Regions from separate parts of the Saccharothrix sp. AJ9571 genome, predicted to be linked through region 3. Evidence: riboswitches for the same ligand, from Rfam matches in the RefSeq annotation. Region 3 holds a riboswitch; each other region holds the start of a gene.
The links. Region 3 has a riboswitch for S-adenosylmethionine ahead of L3Q67_RS15500 (methionine ABC transporter ATP-binding protein). Riboswitches for the same ligand answer to the same signal wherever they lie in the genome.
Positions count from the first base shown of each region.

Region 1: another riboswitch for S-adenosylmethionine. It lies ahead of L3Q67_RS22740 (aminotransferase class V-fold PLP-dependent enzyme); the one in region 3 lies ahead of L3Q67_RS15500 (methionine ABC transporter ATP-binding protein).
Region 2: another riboswitch for S-adenosylmethionine. It lies ahead of thrC (threonine synthase); the one in region 3 lies ahead of L3Q67_RS15500 (methionine ABC transporter ATP-binding protein).

Region 1 is NZ_CP091382.1:4,932,016-4,934,273, forward strand. Features, by position in the region: gene L3Q67_RS22730 (potassium/proton antiporter) at 1-273, shown strand, start outside; gene L3Q67_RS22735 (M23 family metallopeptidase) at 402-1,070, shown strand; SAM riboswitch class IV at 1,135-1,249, shown strand; gene L3Q67_RS22740 (aminotransferase class V-fold PLP-dependent enzyme) at 1,287-2,258, shown strand, end outside.
Region 2 is NZ_CP091382.1:49,566-51,823, forward strand. Features, by position in the region: gene holA (DNA polymerase III subunit delta) at 1-963, opposite strand, end outside; SAM riboswitch class I at 1,082-1,217, shown strand; gene thrC (threonine synthase) at 1,229-2,258, shown strand, end outside.
Region 3 is NZ_CP091382.1:3,424,756-3,427,013, reverse strand. Features, by position in the region: gene L3Q67_RS15500 (methionine ABC transporter ATP-binding protein) at 1-856, opposite strand, end outside; SAM riboswitch class I at 1,062-1,150, opposite strand; gene rsmA (ribosomal RNA small subunit methyltransferase A) at 1,220-2,080, opposite strand.

The DNA.
Region 1 (2,258 bases), 1.5 Mb from region 3:
CTCGGCGCCGAACTGCTCCAGGTGCGCATCCAGCGCGGGTCGCGGATGCACGGCGTCTACGTCTCCGAGCTGCGGCTGCCCTCGGGGGCGTCGGTGAGCCTGGTGGTCCGCGACGGCAAGTCGTTCACCCCGCAGGCCACCAGCCGGTTGCAGGAGCTGGACCAGCTGCTCGTGGTCACCACCGAAGAGGCGCGCACCACGGCCGAGCGCCGGCTGCGTGCCATCGACCGGGCGGGCAGGCTGGCCCGCTGGCGGGGCGAATCCGGCACGTAGAATGTGACTTGCGTCACAGTCGGCATACTCTTTTGCGCTTCGTGTACTCCGAATGCGGCCAAATGGCCTACATTTCACCCGCCTCTATTAGCCCGAAAGGCTGATAGCCAGTGCAAGGAGTACGAAGCGTGGCTGACTTCCGCAACCTGCGCGGCCTGGCCGCCGCCGCGGTGCTGACCGCTGGTTCCCTGCTGGCCCCACCCGCCTCGGCCGCCGGTCCCTTCCCGGCCTTCACCCTGCCGTTCGCCTCCGGGCAGGAGGTCACCTCGGCGGGTGTCCACGCCGACAACAAGGCCGCCGAGGTCAAGAACGCGATCGACCTCAGCCCGCACGACGAGGTGGTGCGGGCGCCCCTCGCGGGGACCGTGCGGTTGCAGCACTGCGACGAAGGCGACTGGGTGACCGTCGACCACGAGGGTGGCTGGCGCACCGGCTACTACCACCTCGAAGAGATCGCGGTCCGGGACGGGCAGGCCGTCGAGGTGGGCACCCCGCTCGGCAAGAGCGGCAACGCGCTGCCCTGCGGCGGCACCAGCACCGGGGCCCACGTGCACTTCACCCTGTGGACGCTGCCGACGAACGCTCGTGACGCGCTCGAGTCCGGCGAGTGGGACGGCTTGAGCTACGAGCAGGTCCACGGCGAGTTCGCCGACGCGCACGGGGAACCCGTGGACGGCAAGGTTTTCGGCGGCTGGCGCTTCGACGAGGGCGAAGGGGAGTACAGCGGGGTCGCCACGCACGTCGCCGACGGCCAGGTGGTCGAACTCCCCGGCCGGTTCCGGTACGAAGCGGAGTGATCGCCCTCTCACCCACTGGGCGGCCCTGGCGCGGGCGCCGCCCAGTGGGTTACCTTTTTCCGTAGGTCATGAGTGCCAGCGTCAAGCCCCGGCTCGCTGGCCGGCAACCCTCCAACCGCGGTGGGGTGCCCCGGGTGAGGACCTGGCTCGTCACGAGGTGTGGCGGGCAAGCGCGGATCTCCTCGGTCGGAGGTCCCGACCTCGAGGAGGCCTCCCATGACGATCGCCCACCCGTCGCCCGCCGCCACCCTCAACGGAGCTGCGCGCTGTTCTGCTTTCGAACGCACCGCCTTGGTCCCGTCCGTCGCCGGTGCGGAACTGTCCGTGCCGCTGGTGACCGGGACGAGCATCGGGTACGCGAACCTCGACCACGCCGCGAGCGCGCCCTGCCTGCAGCGGGTCCGCACCGCCGTGGACGAGTTCCTGCCCTGGTACGCCAGCGTGCACCGCGGAGCCGGGTTCGCGTCTCAGGTGTCCACCAAGATCTACGAGCGCACCCGTGGGGTGCTGCGGCGCTTCGTCGGTGCCCGTTCGTCGGACGCGGTGGTCTTCACCCGCAACACCACCGATTCGTTCAACCTGCTGGCGAAGTGCCTGCCGCGTGAGACTTCCGTGGTGCTGTTCGACACCGAGCACCACGCGGCCCTGCTGCCGTGGCGCGGCCCTCGCGTGCACCGGATCGAACCGCCGCGCACCCGGCTCGCCGCGGTGTCCGCTGTGGACAGTGCACTGGCCGCGTGCGCCCAGGGGCCGCGGCTGGTGGTGCTCACCGGCGCGTCCAACGTGACCGGGGAACTGCTGCCGGTCGCGGAAATCGCTGCGGTGGCGCGGAAGCACGGCGCGCGGATCGCGCTGGACGCGGCACAGCTGGCGCCGCACCGGCCGATTTCCTTGCGCGAGCTGGATGTGGACTACGTGGCGCTGTCCGGGCACAAGCTGTACGCGCCGTTCGGGGCTGGCGCGTTGATCGGCCGCGCCGACTGGCTGCGCGCCGGGCAGCCGTACCTCGCCGGCGGTGGCGCCACCAAAGTGGTGCAGCGGCAGGGGAACGAGTTCGGCGTGGTGTGGAACTCCGGGCCGGAACGCCACGAAGCCGGTTCGCCGAACACGGTCGGCGTCTACGCGCTCGGCGTCGCCTGCGAGACGCTCGCGGAAAACTGGGACGCCGTCCGTCAGCACGAGGACGCG
Region 2 (2,258 bases), 3.4 Mb from region 3:
CTTAGCCGCCGCGATCTGCAGCACCGCCCGCTCCAGCGCGTAGTCCGGATCCGCCGCCGCGCCCTTCACCTCGGCGTTCAGCTTCGCCACGATCCGCATCGCGTCGGCCAGTCCGTCCGCGCCCCAGCCCCGCACCTGCCCCTGCGCCTTCCGGATCTTCCACGGCGGCATCCCCAGCTCCCCCGCCATCGAGTTCGGGTTCCCCCGCCCCGCACCCGCCACTCGCGCGATCGTGCGCACCGCGTCCGCCAGCGCGTCCGCGACCAGCACGTGCGGCACCCCGATCTGCATCGCCCAGCGCACCGACTCCAGCGCCGCGGCCCGGTCCCCCGAGACCGCCTTCTCCGCCACCGCGAACCCGGTCACATCGGCCCGGCCGCGGTGATAACGCCGCACGGCCTGCTCGTCGACCTTGCCGCCCGAGTCGGCCACCAGCTGCGTCGCGGCCGACGACAACTCCCGCAGGTCTGACCCCACCGAGTCGAGCAGCGCCATCACGCCGGCCGCGTCGATCTTGCCGCCCGCCTGCCGGACCTCGTTGCGCACGAACGCTTCCCGCTCGGCGGGCTTGGTGACCTTCGGGCATTCGACCACCTGCGCCCCGGCCTTGCGCAGCGCCGCGGGCAGCGCCTTGCCCGCCTTCGTCCGGCCACCGCCGGTGTGCACGATCACCAGCACGACGCCGTCGGCGGGATCCTTGACGTAGGACAGGATCGCGTCACCGATCTCCTGTGACGCGTCCTGCGCGCCGTCGATCGCGATCACGCGGCCCTCGCTGAACAGCGACGGACTGACCAATTCGGCGAGCATCGGAGCTGTGAGTTCGGACACCTTCAGCCGGGTCAGATCCGCTGTCGGGTCGGCACTGCGGGCGGACTCGAGGGCGGCTCGAATCGCCCGTTCGATGAGCAGTTCTTCCTCACCGAGCACGAGGTGCAGAGCGGCTGCGTCGGTCACGGGCACGATCCTGCCACGCCCGGCGGCCACTAGCCCGGCACGGTGAGGTGGTCGCGAGGTCGTGGCGGGATGCCGTACGGTGTTGACGAGGCACCGCGCCGAGCGCGGGCCGACAACTGAATACCGCTCATCCAGAGGGGCAGAGGGATACGGCCCGATGAAGCCCCGGCAACCGGCGTCAGCCTGTCATCTCGATTCCGCGAGGTAGCTGACGATCACGGTGCCAATTCCGGCCCACACACCCGTGGGGCAGATGAGGAAGGACCTCGCGATGACTGCCACCCTCCGCACGACCAAGCGCACCCTGGACCTCGGCCCGGCCGTCGAACTGGTGTCGAAGGAAGAGGGCCACCGCCAGCCGCTGGCGCCCGAGTTCGTCTCCGCCGAGGACTTTTCCCCGCTCGAGGTCGCCTACGACTTCGGCCGCGTGCGCCGCGAGGACATCGAAAAGGGCCCGCGCAACATCTGGCGCTACAAGAGCCTGCTTCCGGTGCCGTCGAACGTCGAGGAGATCCCGAACACCGAGCCCGGCTGTACCCGGCTGGTGCGTGCCGACCGGCTCGCGAAAGCCTTGGGGCTCAAGCGAGTCTGGGTCAAGGACGACACCGGCAACCCCACCCACTCGTTCAAGGACCGCGTGGTCGCGGTGGCCCTGGCCGCCGCCCGCGAGTTCGGCTTCGAGGTGCTCGCCTGCCCGTCCACCGGCAACCTGGCGAACGCGGTGGCCGCCGCGGCGGCTCGCGCCGGCTGGGAGTCGGTGGTGCTGGTCCCGAAGACGCTGGAGCGCGCCAAGATCCTGACCACCGCGGTCTACGACGGTGCGTTGATCGCCGTCGACGGCAACTACGACGACGTCAACCGCCTGGCCACGCAACTGGCCGCGGAGAACGAGAACTGGGCGTTCGTCAACGTCAACGTGCGGCCGTACTACTCCGAGGGCTCGAAGACGCTGGCGTTCGAGGTGGCCGAGCAGCTGGGCTGGCGACGGCCGCAGCAGATCGTCGTGCCGATCGCCTCCGGTTCGCAGTTGACCAAGGTGGACAAGGGTTTCCGCGAGCTGGGTGAGCTCGGGCTCGTCGAGCAGTCGCCGTACAAGATCTTCGGCGCGCAGGCCACCGGCTGCTCGCCGGTGTCGGCCGCGTTCCGCGCCGGGCACGACGTGGTGCAGCCGGTCAAGCCGGACACCATCGCCCGCTCGCTGGCCATCGGCAACCCGGCGGACGGCCCGTACGTGCTGGACGTGGTCAACCGCACCGGCGGCTCGATCGAGGACGTCAGCGACGAAGAGGTCGTCGAGGGCA
Region 3 (2,258 bases):
TGGTGGCGATGTCGATGCCGAACCGGGTCGCCGCCTCGGGCAGCAGCGCGCCGACCGAAGCGAAGCCGATCAGCACCACGTCGACCGAGCGGTCGTAGCGGGCGGACTGCGCGCGGGTGGTCTCGATGGCGGGCAGCAGCGCCTGCGCGGTGCGGCTCGACGGGTCGACCAGCAGGGAGAGGACGTTGCCGTTCTCCACCACCTTGCCGTCCTCGAGCACCGCGACGTCGTCGCAGATGCGGCGGACGACACCGGCGTCCGGCGTGGTGACGAGCACGGTCAAGCCCAGCTCGGCACGGGCCCGGTCGAGCGCGGTGAGCACGCCGGCGGCGTCCTCGACCCCGAGCCCGGCGGTCGGGTCGTCGGCGAGCAGCACGGAGGGCGAGGTGGCCAGTGCCTTCGCCACGGCCACCCGGCGGCGCTGCCCCGGGTTCAGCTCGGCGGGGTGCTGGCCGCCGCGCTGGGTCAGGCCGACGAGGTCGAGCAGGGTGCCGACGCGGGTGCGGCGGCGCGGGCCGTCGACCCCGAGCTGCTCCAGCGGCGAGGCCACGTTCCCGGCGACGGTGCGTTCGGGCTGCAGCGCGGCCCGGCCGTCGACGATGCCGACCTGGCGGCGGATCTCCCGCAGGCGGCGGCCGTCGAGCGTGCCGGTGTTGAGACCGTCGAGGCGGACGACCCCGCGGTCGGGGCGCTCCTGCAGCGCGACGCAGCGGGTCAGGGTGGACTTGCCGGAGCCGGCCGGGCCGACCACGCCGTAGAGCGAGCCGGCGTTGATGTCGAAGTTGACGTCCCGCAGGGCCAGGACGGGCGCGGAGTCGCCGGGGAAGGACTTGGTCAGATTTTCGAGCGTGATCACGTGAATGCTCCAACAGCTGGGCGCGAACGAGCGCCGAGGCACTAAGGAAGCACCGCCGGAATTGTCGACGACGGTGTGAGCGGAGACCGGAAAGCGGCGAAGTGGTTACTAGGTCAGACGTTGGAGCGTCGACACGCACTTACCGTGCGGCGACCTTCATCCACTACTCGGCGCCGGGTCAGCATTCGCGACCGATACACAGGATCCTCCATCGGTCCTGGCGTTAGCACCTGCCCTTGCGGGTGGTTGCTGCGACTTCAGCGAGCCAGGCCTCTCAGTCGCTCCGGATGGACGCACAAGGAGTACACCCGATCCGGCTCACGGAAAGCAAGTCCGTGGTCGGAGATCACACGAACAGCGGCGTCAACCCTCGTTTTCCGCGGCGGCGGCGATCCTGGCGAAGTCGTCGACGGTGAGCTGCTCACCTCGGGTGCGCGGGTCGACACCGGCCGCGGTCAGCAACTCCCCCGCGCGCTCGGCGGAGCCGGCCCACCCGGCCAGCGCCGCGCGCAGGGTCTTGCGCCGCTGCGAGAAGGCGGCGTCCACCACGGCGAAGACGGTCTTCCGCTCGGCGGGACGAGTGGTCTGGACCCGTTCGAAGCCGACCAGCGCGGAGTCGACGTTGGGCACCGGCCAGAACACCGCGCGCGGCACCGCGGCGACCTTCCTGGCGCGGCCGTACCAGGCGAGCTTGACGCTGGGCACGCCGTAGATCCGGCTGCCAGGGCCGGCGGCCATGCGGTCGGCCACCTCGGTCTGGACCATCACCAGGCCGCGGCGCAGGCTCGGGAGTCCGGCGAGCAGCTGCAGCACGACGGGCACGGCGACGTTGTAGGGCAGGTTCGCGACGAGCGTGGTGGGCTCGCCCACGTGGTTCTCGTCGATCTTGAGCGCGTCGGCTTCGACGACGTTCAGGTTCGCGGCGTGCTCGGGCTTCGCGTGCGCGGCGACGGTGTCCGGCAGCCGCTTGGCGAGCACCGGATCGATCTCGACGGCGACCACGCGCGCGCCGGTGGCGAGCAGGCCCAGCGTCAGCGACCCGAGACCGGGGCCGACTTCGAGCACGAGGTCGTCCTCGGTGACCGCCCCCAGCTCGACGATCCGGCGGACGGTGTTGGGGTCGTGCACGAAGTTCTGGCCGAGCTTCTTGGTCGGCCGCACGTCCAGCTCGGCCGCCAGGCCGCGGATCTCGGCGGGGCCGAGTAGCCCGGCAGGTTTGGTCACGGGTCGTGAGTCTAGGCGTCCGTGGTTGGTTGGGCGGGTGGGGCTTGGGCGGGATGGGGTCGGGGGCGGGGTCACCCCGGCGCTTGATTGTGACTACGGCGGGGGTTCTGTTGTCAAGGCGGGAAAGCGTGCCTTGACAACAGAATCCCCGCCGTGTTTGGGCTTTGGATCGGGGTGA